2 regions of the Paenibacillus sp. JMULE4 genome follow, and region 1 is predicted to be linked to the other one. Evidence: predicted binding sites of a transcription regulator. Region 1 holds the regulator's gene; the other holds the start of a gene.
The links. Region 1 encodes Rex, which represses fermentation and respiration genes when NADH is low (regulators of the CRP and FNR family bind a similar motif). Its sites were predicted from a motif close to TTGTGAAATATTTCACAA; they were not measured.

Region 2: a site for Rex is predicted at 1,763-1,780, ahead of EXW96_RS23810 (DUF1641 domain-containing protein). Genes of this name have one in related genera too.

Annotation. Positions count from the first base shown of each region.
Region 1 covers NZ_SGWF01000011.1:815,562-819,260, reverse strand. The annotation lists gene EXW96_RS09305 (DUF47 domain-containing protein) at 1-42, shown strand, start outside; gene EXW96_RS27405 (hypothetical protein) at 56-208, shown strand; gene EXW96_RS09300 (inorganic phosphate transporter) at 260-1,261, shown strand; gene EXW96_RS09295 (redox-sensing transcriptional repressor Rex) at 1,308-1,931, opposite strand; gene dinG (ATP-dependent DNA helicase DinG) at 1,931-3,699, opposite strand, start outside.
Region 2 covers NZ_SGWF01000020.1:205,517-209,215, reverse strand. The annotation lists gene EXW96_RS23815 (NAD(P)/FAD-dependent oxidoreductase) at 29-1,207, opposite strand; gene EXW96_RS23810 (DUF1641 domain-containing protein) at 1,235-1,666, opposite strand; gene EXW96_RS23805 (ISL3 family transposase) at 2,097-3,350, shown strand; gene EXW96_RS23800 (purine-cytosine permease family protein) at 3,628-3,699, shown strand, end outside.

The sequences.
Region 1 (3,699 bases):
AGCTCACGAGCATACGGTTCAAATCAACAGCCTGGAAAATGAAGCCGACCGTCTGATGCGCGAAGGCATCCGTGAAATTTTCACCAATCCAACGGACCCGTACCACGATTTCAAGCTAAAAGAGCTGTACGAGCGTTTGGAACAAACGACCGACGCATGCGAAGACGTAGCCAACATTCTGGAAAGCGTTGTGCTGAGATATTCCTGAACAGCCGTTGTGCCGGCCGCTAAGGAACCCCAGCATGCTTAGGAGGACATTATGTTAACTATACTTATCATCATCGTCGCCTTGGCGTTGATCTTTGACTTTATTAACGGCTTTCACGATACGGCCAACGCTATCGCAACCTCCATATCTACAAGGGCATTATCGCCGCGTTTTGCCGTATTTTACGCAGCGGTGCTGAACTTTATAGGTGCATTGTTTTCTTCAGAAGTTGCCAAAACCGTGGGCGGAAGCGTAGCGAATCCTGCTACGATCGAGAACGGCATGTATGTTGTTATCGCCGCCTTACTATCAGCCATTATCTGGAACCTGCTTACGTGGTATTACGGGATTCCCTCATCGTCATCTCATACGCTTATCGGATCGCTGGCCGGAGCGGTCATCGCCGGAGGCGGGCTTAGCAGCGTCAACTGGTCGGGATTCCAACAAATCGTACTGATTCTCATTTTATCGCCTATCGTTGCATTTGGCACCGGCTTTATCATTATGTGGATTATCCGTCAACTGATATTGGCGAGCGGCAATCAATCACGCTCCAAGCTTAACCGTACTTTCCGCGGCTTTCAGATTTTATCGGCCGGGCTGCTGTCCTTTTCTCACGGGGGGAACGACGCTCAAAAGGCCATGGGGATTATCGTATTCGGATTGGTTGCTCTCGGCTACCAATCGGATTTGGAAGTTCCGCTTTGGGTGAAACTTTCCGCGGCCACCGCTATGGGGCTCGGAACTTCGATCGGCGGCTGGAAAATCATTAAAACCGTGAGCAAAAAGCTGCTGAAGATTGAACCGATCAACGGCTTTGCCTCCGACCTGAACTCATCCATCGTGATTCAAACGTCCACCCATCTCGGGATGCCGCTTTCGACGACCCATGTCATTTCGTCATCGATTATCGGTACCGGTTCAGTCCTGAGATTTCATGATGTCAAATGGGGCACAGTCACCCGGATGGTCATGACCTGGGTCATCACGATCCCGATCAGCATGGTGCTGGCCTTTCTGATTTACAAAATTATTTTCCCCTTTATATCGTAAAAAAAGACAAGCCCGGTGCAACTGGATCATTGCACCGGGCTTCCTTTTATTCCTCCAAATAATAGGCCAGACTTTGCAGATCCGTCGTGAAATCCGCATGGTGTACGCGAACCCCGCTGGGCACCTTGATAATCATCGGAGCAAAGTTGAGAATGGCTTCCACCCCTGCCTCGACAAACTGGTTGGCCACATGCTGCGCCTCCATGGCAGGAACAGTTATGATCCCGATCCGCACCTTCAGCGCTTGAATCGTATCGCAAAGCTCCTCCATCGGTTTTACCTTCAAATTGTTGATCGATTCTCCGATTTTTGTTTTTTGGGAGTCGAACACGGCCACAATTTTCATGTTATCCTTAAGATAAGCGTTATAATTGCATAACGCCCGGCCCAGATTCCCTGCACCGACCAATGCAACCGGGATCACCTTGTCGATCTTTAATATTTGCCGGATTTTTTCAATCAGATAGTCCACATCGTATCCAATGCCCTTTTTCCCGAATTCTCCGAAATAGGCCAAATCCTTGCGGATTTGAGCAGGGTTTAAATCCAGCTTTTGCCCCAGGTCCTGAGAGGATACCGTTTGTACGTTTTTCTTGCTGAGTTCATTCAGAAATCGGAGATAGATCGGAAGCCGACGAACAACCGCTTCGGATATTTTCGGAGTTTTCATTATGCATTTTCACCCATCCACTGCTTTATTCTTGGTACCAACTGATTCGAATTCATGTGCTCGATCTTCGGGCCTGGCAGCGAATATAAGAAATACTTGCCATAGTTCGTATCGATAACGCGAGTGTCGTATATAATCACAATTCCTTTATCCGAAGCCGTTCGCACCAGACGTCCGAAGCCTTGCTTGAAGCGAATGACCGCCTGGGGTACGGACAGCTTCATAAAAGGATTCTGGTTCTTTTGCTTCAGCTTTTCCATCTTCGCTTCAACAAGCGGATGATTCGGAGGCTGAAACGGAAGCCTCACAATCGCCAGACAGCTGAGCGCATCGCCGGGAATGTCCACACCTTCCCAAAAGCTGCTCGTCCCAAGCAGCACACTGGCTGGGTTGCTTTGAAATAACCGGGTCAGCTTGCTTCGGTTGCTGCTGTCTACGCCTTGACCAAGTACGGTCACTCCGAATGAAGAGAGCATGTCCTTCAATCCCGCATGAGCGACCTTGAGCATCCGGTTGGATGTAAACAATACCAGCATCCGGCCGCGCGTTTCGAGCGCCACTTCCGCCAGCGACGGCACCAGCTTGTCCAGAAATTCCTTCTCGCCGCTGGCTCCCCGCAGCGTCGGAAAATCCCGGGGTATGGCGACCAGCGCCTGCTTGCGGTAATTGAAGGGCGATGGCAGCTGAACGGTTTTGAGCTTACCGTCCGGATCCCCGTAAGCCAGCCCCAGCTGCTCGCAGGTGTAATCAAACGATTTGCCGACCGAAAGCGTAGCTGAAGTCATAATCACGCTGTCCTTCACTCCGAAAAAGGTTTGACGCAGCATTTCGCTGACATCTACCGGCACACAGAAGAGCTGAAGCGAACGGTTCTTATTGTACATGCCGCCTTCGAGCCAGTAGACATAATTGTCATCGGGCATCGTCATAAAAAAATGCAGCGCATCCCGATGCCTGTACAGCTCCTTCACGGTTCCGGTCAAATCGGTGATCGAGCTTTGCACATCGTATTCGTCCTGAACCTCTTTGATTTCCATGATCATCCGGTCAAGCCGGTGCAATGCTTCATTGAAATGAAGCTGCATGTTCTCCTCTAAGATCAGCAGCTTGTCCCAGCCGGCGGGCAGCTTGTCCTTCTTCACCCGGTACACGAACGAGCTGCCCTCCGTTTGGCTGCCATCCCCCCCGGAAACAAGCAGTTGATAGAGCAGTTCGGTCAGCTGATCCCATTCCTCTTTTAGCTGCACCAGCTTCTCCACGGCCTGATCGATCATTGCGCACCAGCCTTGCGACCGTTCTTCCTCAAATTTCTGCAGCCGCAAGCGCAAGGAGGACAACTGGCCGGACCGGGAATCTTTATATAACCAATGCAGCGTATTCATCAATCCATGGTAGTGCAGGTCAATGCCCAAATGCTTGCCGGCCACTTCTTCAAAATGATGCGCCTCATCGATCACCAAATGTTTATATGCGGGCAGCAGCCGGTTTTCCGCTTTCGTATCCGTGAACAGCATCGAATGGTTTGTAATGATGACATCCGCCGTATTGGCGTCATGCCGGGCACGATGGTAAAAGCATTTTTTAAACCAGGGACATGCACGGTTCAAGCATGAATCCGCATCGCTTGCCACCGTATGCCAGAACTGTTGGCCTTTGTTTCCAAAATGAAGCTCCTCTTCATCTCCGCGCGCTGTCTCCCCAAGCCAAACCAGCATTTGACCTGCGGTGATCCGGTCGTCCCATCCGTGTTCAAAATCAAGCGAGTTCA
Region 2 (3,699 bases), on a different contig from region 1:
GCAAGCCCTATTTAGGAAAACTATTTTTTTAATAAGCAAGTGCGAACAAGCCGTTGATGTGGGAAAGGTAGCGGGCGTTGCTCGCTTTTTTCATGATGGAAGCCGGTGCGCCTTTCAATTCGATGCCGTTTTGGCCGATGGAACCGATAGCGTCTTTACGTCCCAGGCTGGCGAGTGTTCCGGAGAAGACCGGAGCAAACGCGTCCATTTTGCCGCCCTTGAAGGAAGCCGCGATGTTTGCGCCCACAAGCTCACCCATCTGCCATGCCAATTGTGCTGTTGGCGGGTACGGGCGTCCTTCAGGACCGAAGACGACCGCGCAGTCGCCGGCGAGGAATACTTCAGGGTGGGATACCGATTGCAGGAATTCATTCACCGTTGCGCGGCCGCGATTCACTTCAATACCGCAGTTGGCTACCAGCGAGTTGCCTTGTACGCCGCCGGTCCAAACCAGTGTGTTGGTTTCGATGGTTCTGCCGTCTTTCAAGCTGACGGTGTTGCCGTTCACTTCGGTAATTGCCAAACCTGTCAAGAACTGCACACCGCGTTTTTCCAGGCTCGCTGTCGCACGTTCGATCAAATCCGCAGAGAAAATCGGCAGAATGGTTAGCATAGCTTCGACCAGGTAGAGCGATACATCTTCAAAATTCACGCCGTTTTTGCGGCAAATGCCCGGCAGCTCGTCCGCAAGTTCTCCAACCAGCTCGACGCCTGTGAGGCCGCCGCCGCCGATAACGAAAGTAGCGTCCGCTTTATTTTTCGTTTTGCTGTATTCGCGAATCCGTTCTTCCACATGCTTGTAAATGCGGTTAGCATCGTTTACGGATTTCAGTGTAAAGCTGTTTTCTTGAAGACCTGGAATGCCGAAGAAGTTGGTTTCGCTGCCAAGAGCTAGAACCAATGCGTCGTAGTTGTAGGTTGTGCCGTCGGCCACTAAGACTTTACGCGCTTCCAAATCGATATGTTCAATTGTTCCGACCTTTAATTGGATGTCTTTGCCTTTAAACAATTTTTCCAATGGCAGCGCAACCGCTTTTTCCGCCACGTTACCTGCAGCAAGACGGTGCAGCTCCGTAATGATTTGATGCGTCCCAAAGCGATTGATTACAGTAATCGAAGCTTCTTCTATCGATAAATTTGCACGAGCGGAAAGGGCGCTTAACAAGCCGCCGTAGCCGCCACCCAAAATTAAAATTTGCTTTTTCACGTTCAGTCCCCCGTTCAGTTCCATCAATTAGGCTTTTTGTTTTCTTTCGTTCATAATATCCAGATACGCTTGCGCAAAACGCAGCATTCTTTGCAGCTCCGGATCTTTAAGCAATTTCAGCATGCCGAACAGGCCGATGGTGGCATCGCTTTGCTCGGCACGATCATTGGCTTCGATTGCGGCCGACGCTATGGCTTTTGCCTTTTCCTCGAGCGGTTTGACCACTTCCTGGATACCGCCTACCATATCTTGAATAAGCACGCGGTCTGTAGCTACTTTTTGCACCAGATCATATGTTTTCGTTAGAAGCGTCATCATTTCGGTGAGCTTCGGAAGCTGATCCACCAACACAGTCAAGGATTCTTGCACTTCAGGCTTTAACAATTGATCCAGCACATCCGGCTTCCCTTGTACCGCGGGAGTTTCTTGTTCCGATTTCTGAATGGTTGTTTCTAACATTTGCTACGTTCCTCCTTATTTCGTGTAAATAGTATCTTGCTCGTCGCTGCAAATATGGATGTTATATATAATAAACATAATTTACTATATTTTCCGTTGTGAAAATCTTCACATTGAATGGATCACAGAATTGCACGCATCCGAGCCACTTTTCTTATTGTACACCTATTTTGTACATTTTGCATGATTTTGTGTCATTTTTTTATTAAAAAATTTTTACCACCTCGATCTCCAATTTTTTACCAAAAACTCAGGAAAATATTAGTTATGAAAGAAGCGATACCCTCTAACACCGTTTAGATCATATTCATAAAGGAAGCTACAATTCATTTATTTTATGGCTTCCTCGCTATAGTTCATGGCTAATGTCTGCTTAATAGAAATTTAGTCAATACTGCTCTGTAAGATGATTAATAGGGCGGGATGACTAGTGTGGACTACATTAAGCAGTAGTGACAATATGATTTCAGAGATGTTCAAAGTGGCGTTACAGTTGGAAGAACCATGGAAATTGACGCATGTTGAGTTTGACGATATGGATCAAGCTTGGCACCTGTTTATCGACTTTGCACGAGGAGCAACCTTCGCTTGTCCCTTATGCGGGATCGCTTGTAAAGCATATGACTCCGAGAAGAAGACCTGGCGACACTTGGACTTCTGGAATTGGAAAACATATATGCACGCCAGAATGCCACGAGTAAAATGCAAGGCGTGTAACAAGATAACGCAAGTATCGGTGAAGTGGGCCAGACCGCTTTCTCATTTCACTTTGCTCTTTGAAGCATGGGCGATGCGATTAATGGCGGAAATGCCCGTCAATGCGGCAGCCCGTGAGCTGAGAGAACATGACACACGGATGTGGCGCATCTTCCATCACTACGTCGATAAAGCGATGGCAGAGCTTGATATATCCAAGGTGAAACGGATTGCGATTGACGAGACGTCATCTAGGCGAGGGCACCGCTACATTACCCTGTTTGTTGATGTTGATCGCAAAACCGTGCTGTTTGCAACTGAAGGCAAAGGAATGGATACGTTGGAGCGCTTTAAGTCGTATCTGACAACAAAAGGTGCTGCCGCGCAGCAGATTGAAGAAGTATGCTGCGATATGTCACCCGCCTTTATCCGAGGCATTGAGGAATATTTTCCTGATGCCGAGATCACCTTTGACAAATTTCATGTGATGAAGCTGGTGGGCGAAGCCCTGGATGAGGTTCGAATTCAAGAGCAGAAGCAAATGCCAGAACTGAAGCGAACGAAATACATCTGGTTGAAGAACGAAGCAAACCTCAAAGCGGAGCAGAAAGAAACCTTACTGCGCCTAAAGGACAGCAACCTGCAGACTGGGCGGGCTTACCGTCTTAAGCTGGCCTTACAGGATCTCTGGACTACCCCGCATATTTTGGCGGATATGTATTTGCGGGAATGGATCGGCTGGGCCACTCGATCAAAGCTCTCGCCCATGATTAGCTTAGCCAAGACGATCAAGCAACATGAGGAAGGCATATTACGCTGGTTCCACAGCAAGATGACGAACGGTTTGCTCGAAGGTATTAATGGTCTGGTGCAAGCAGCCAAACGGCGAGCCAGAGGTTACCGCAACGTAGAAAATCTGATCGCCATGGTCTACATGACCGCGAATAAGCTCCGACTTCCAACGCTCGGAGCACGCCGAGCACAATAACCCTTACCGCCTTAATACCACGCTTCAGAGATTGAAACAGCGGTCAAGTGCTCTTCTTGAGGGCTGTTTCAATCTCTGAAATTCTCTTAGAGGCGGAAGGGTTATAAAACTAATATTTGCGCCTCTACCCACCCAGTAGAGCGAAGAGCCATTTTATGTTATATTATATTACATGAAGTTATTTCGTAGGGTGCTCCCTATTTTGCTCCAAACCACACGACAAACCCGGAATTCAATATATGCTGGAAAGCTGGAAAGTTTATGAGGGAGTATTTCTATGAAATGGTTCCAAGGTCCGACACAAACCACTCGATCCGAACACATTGAAGATTATGCGATCCGTAAGATT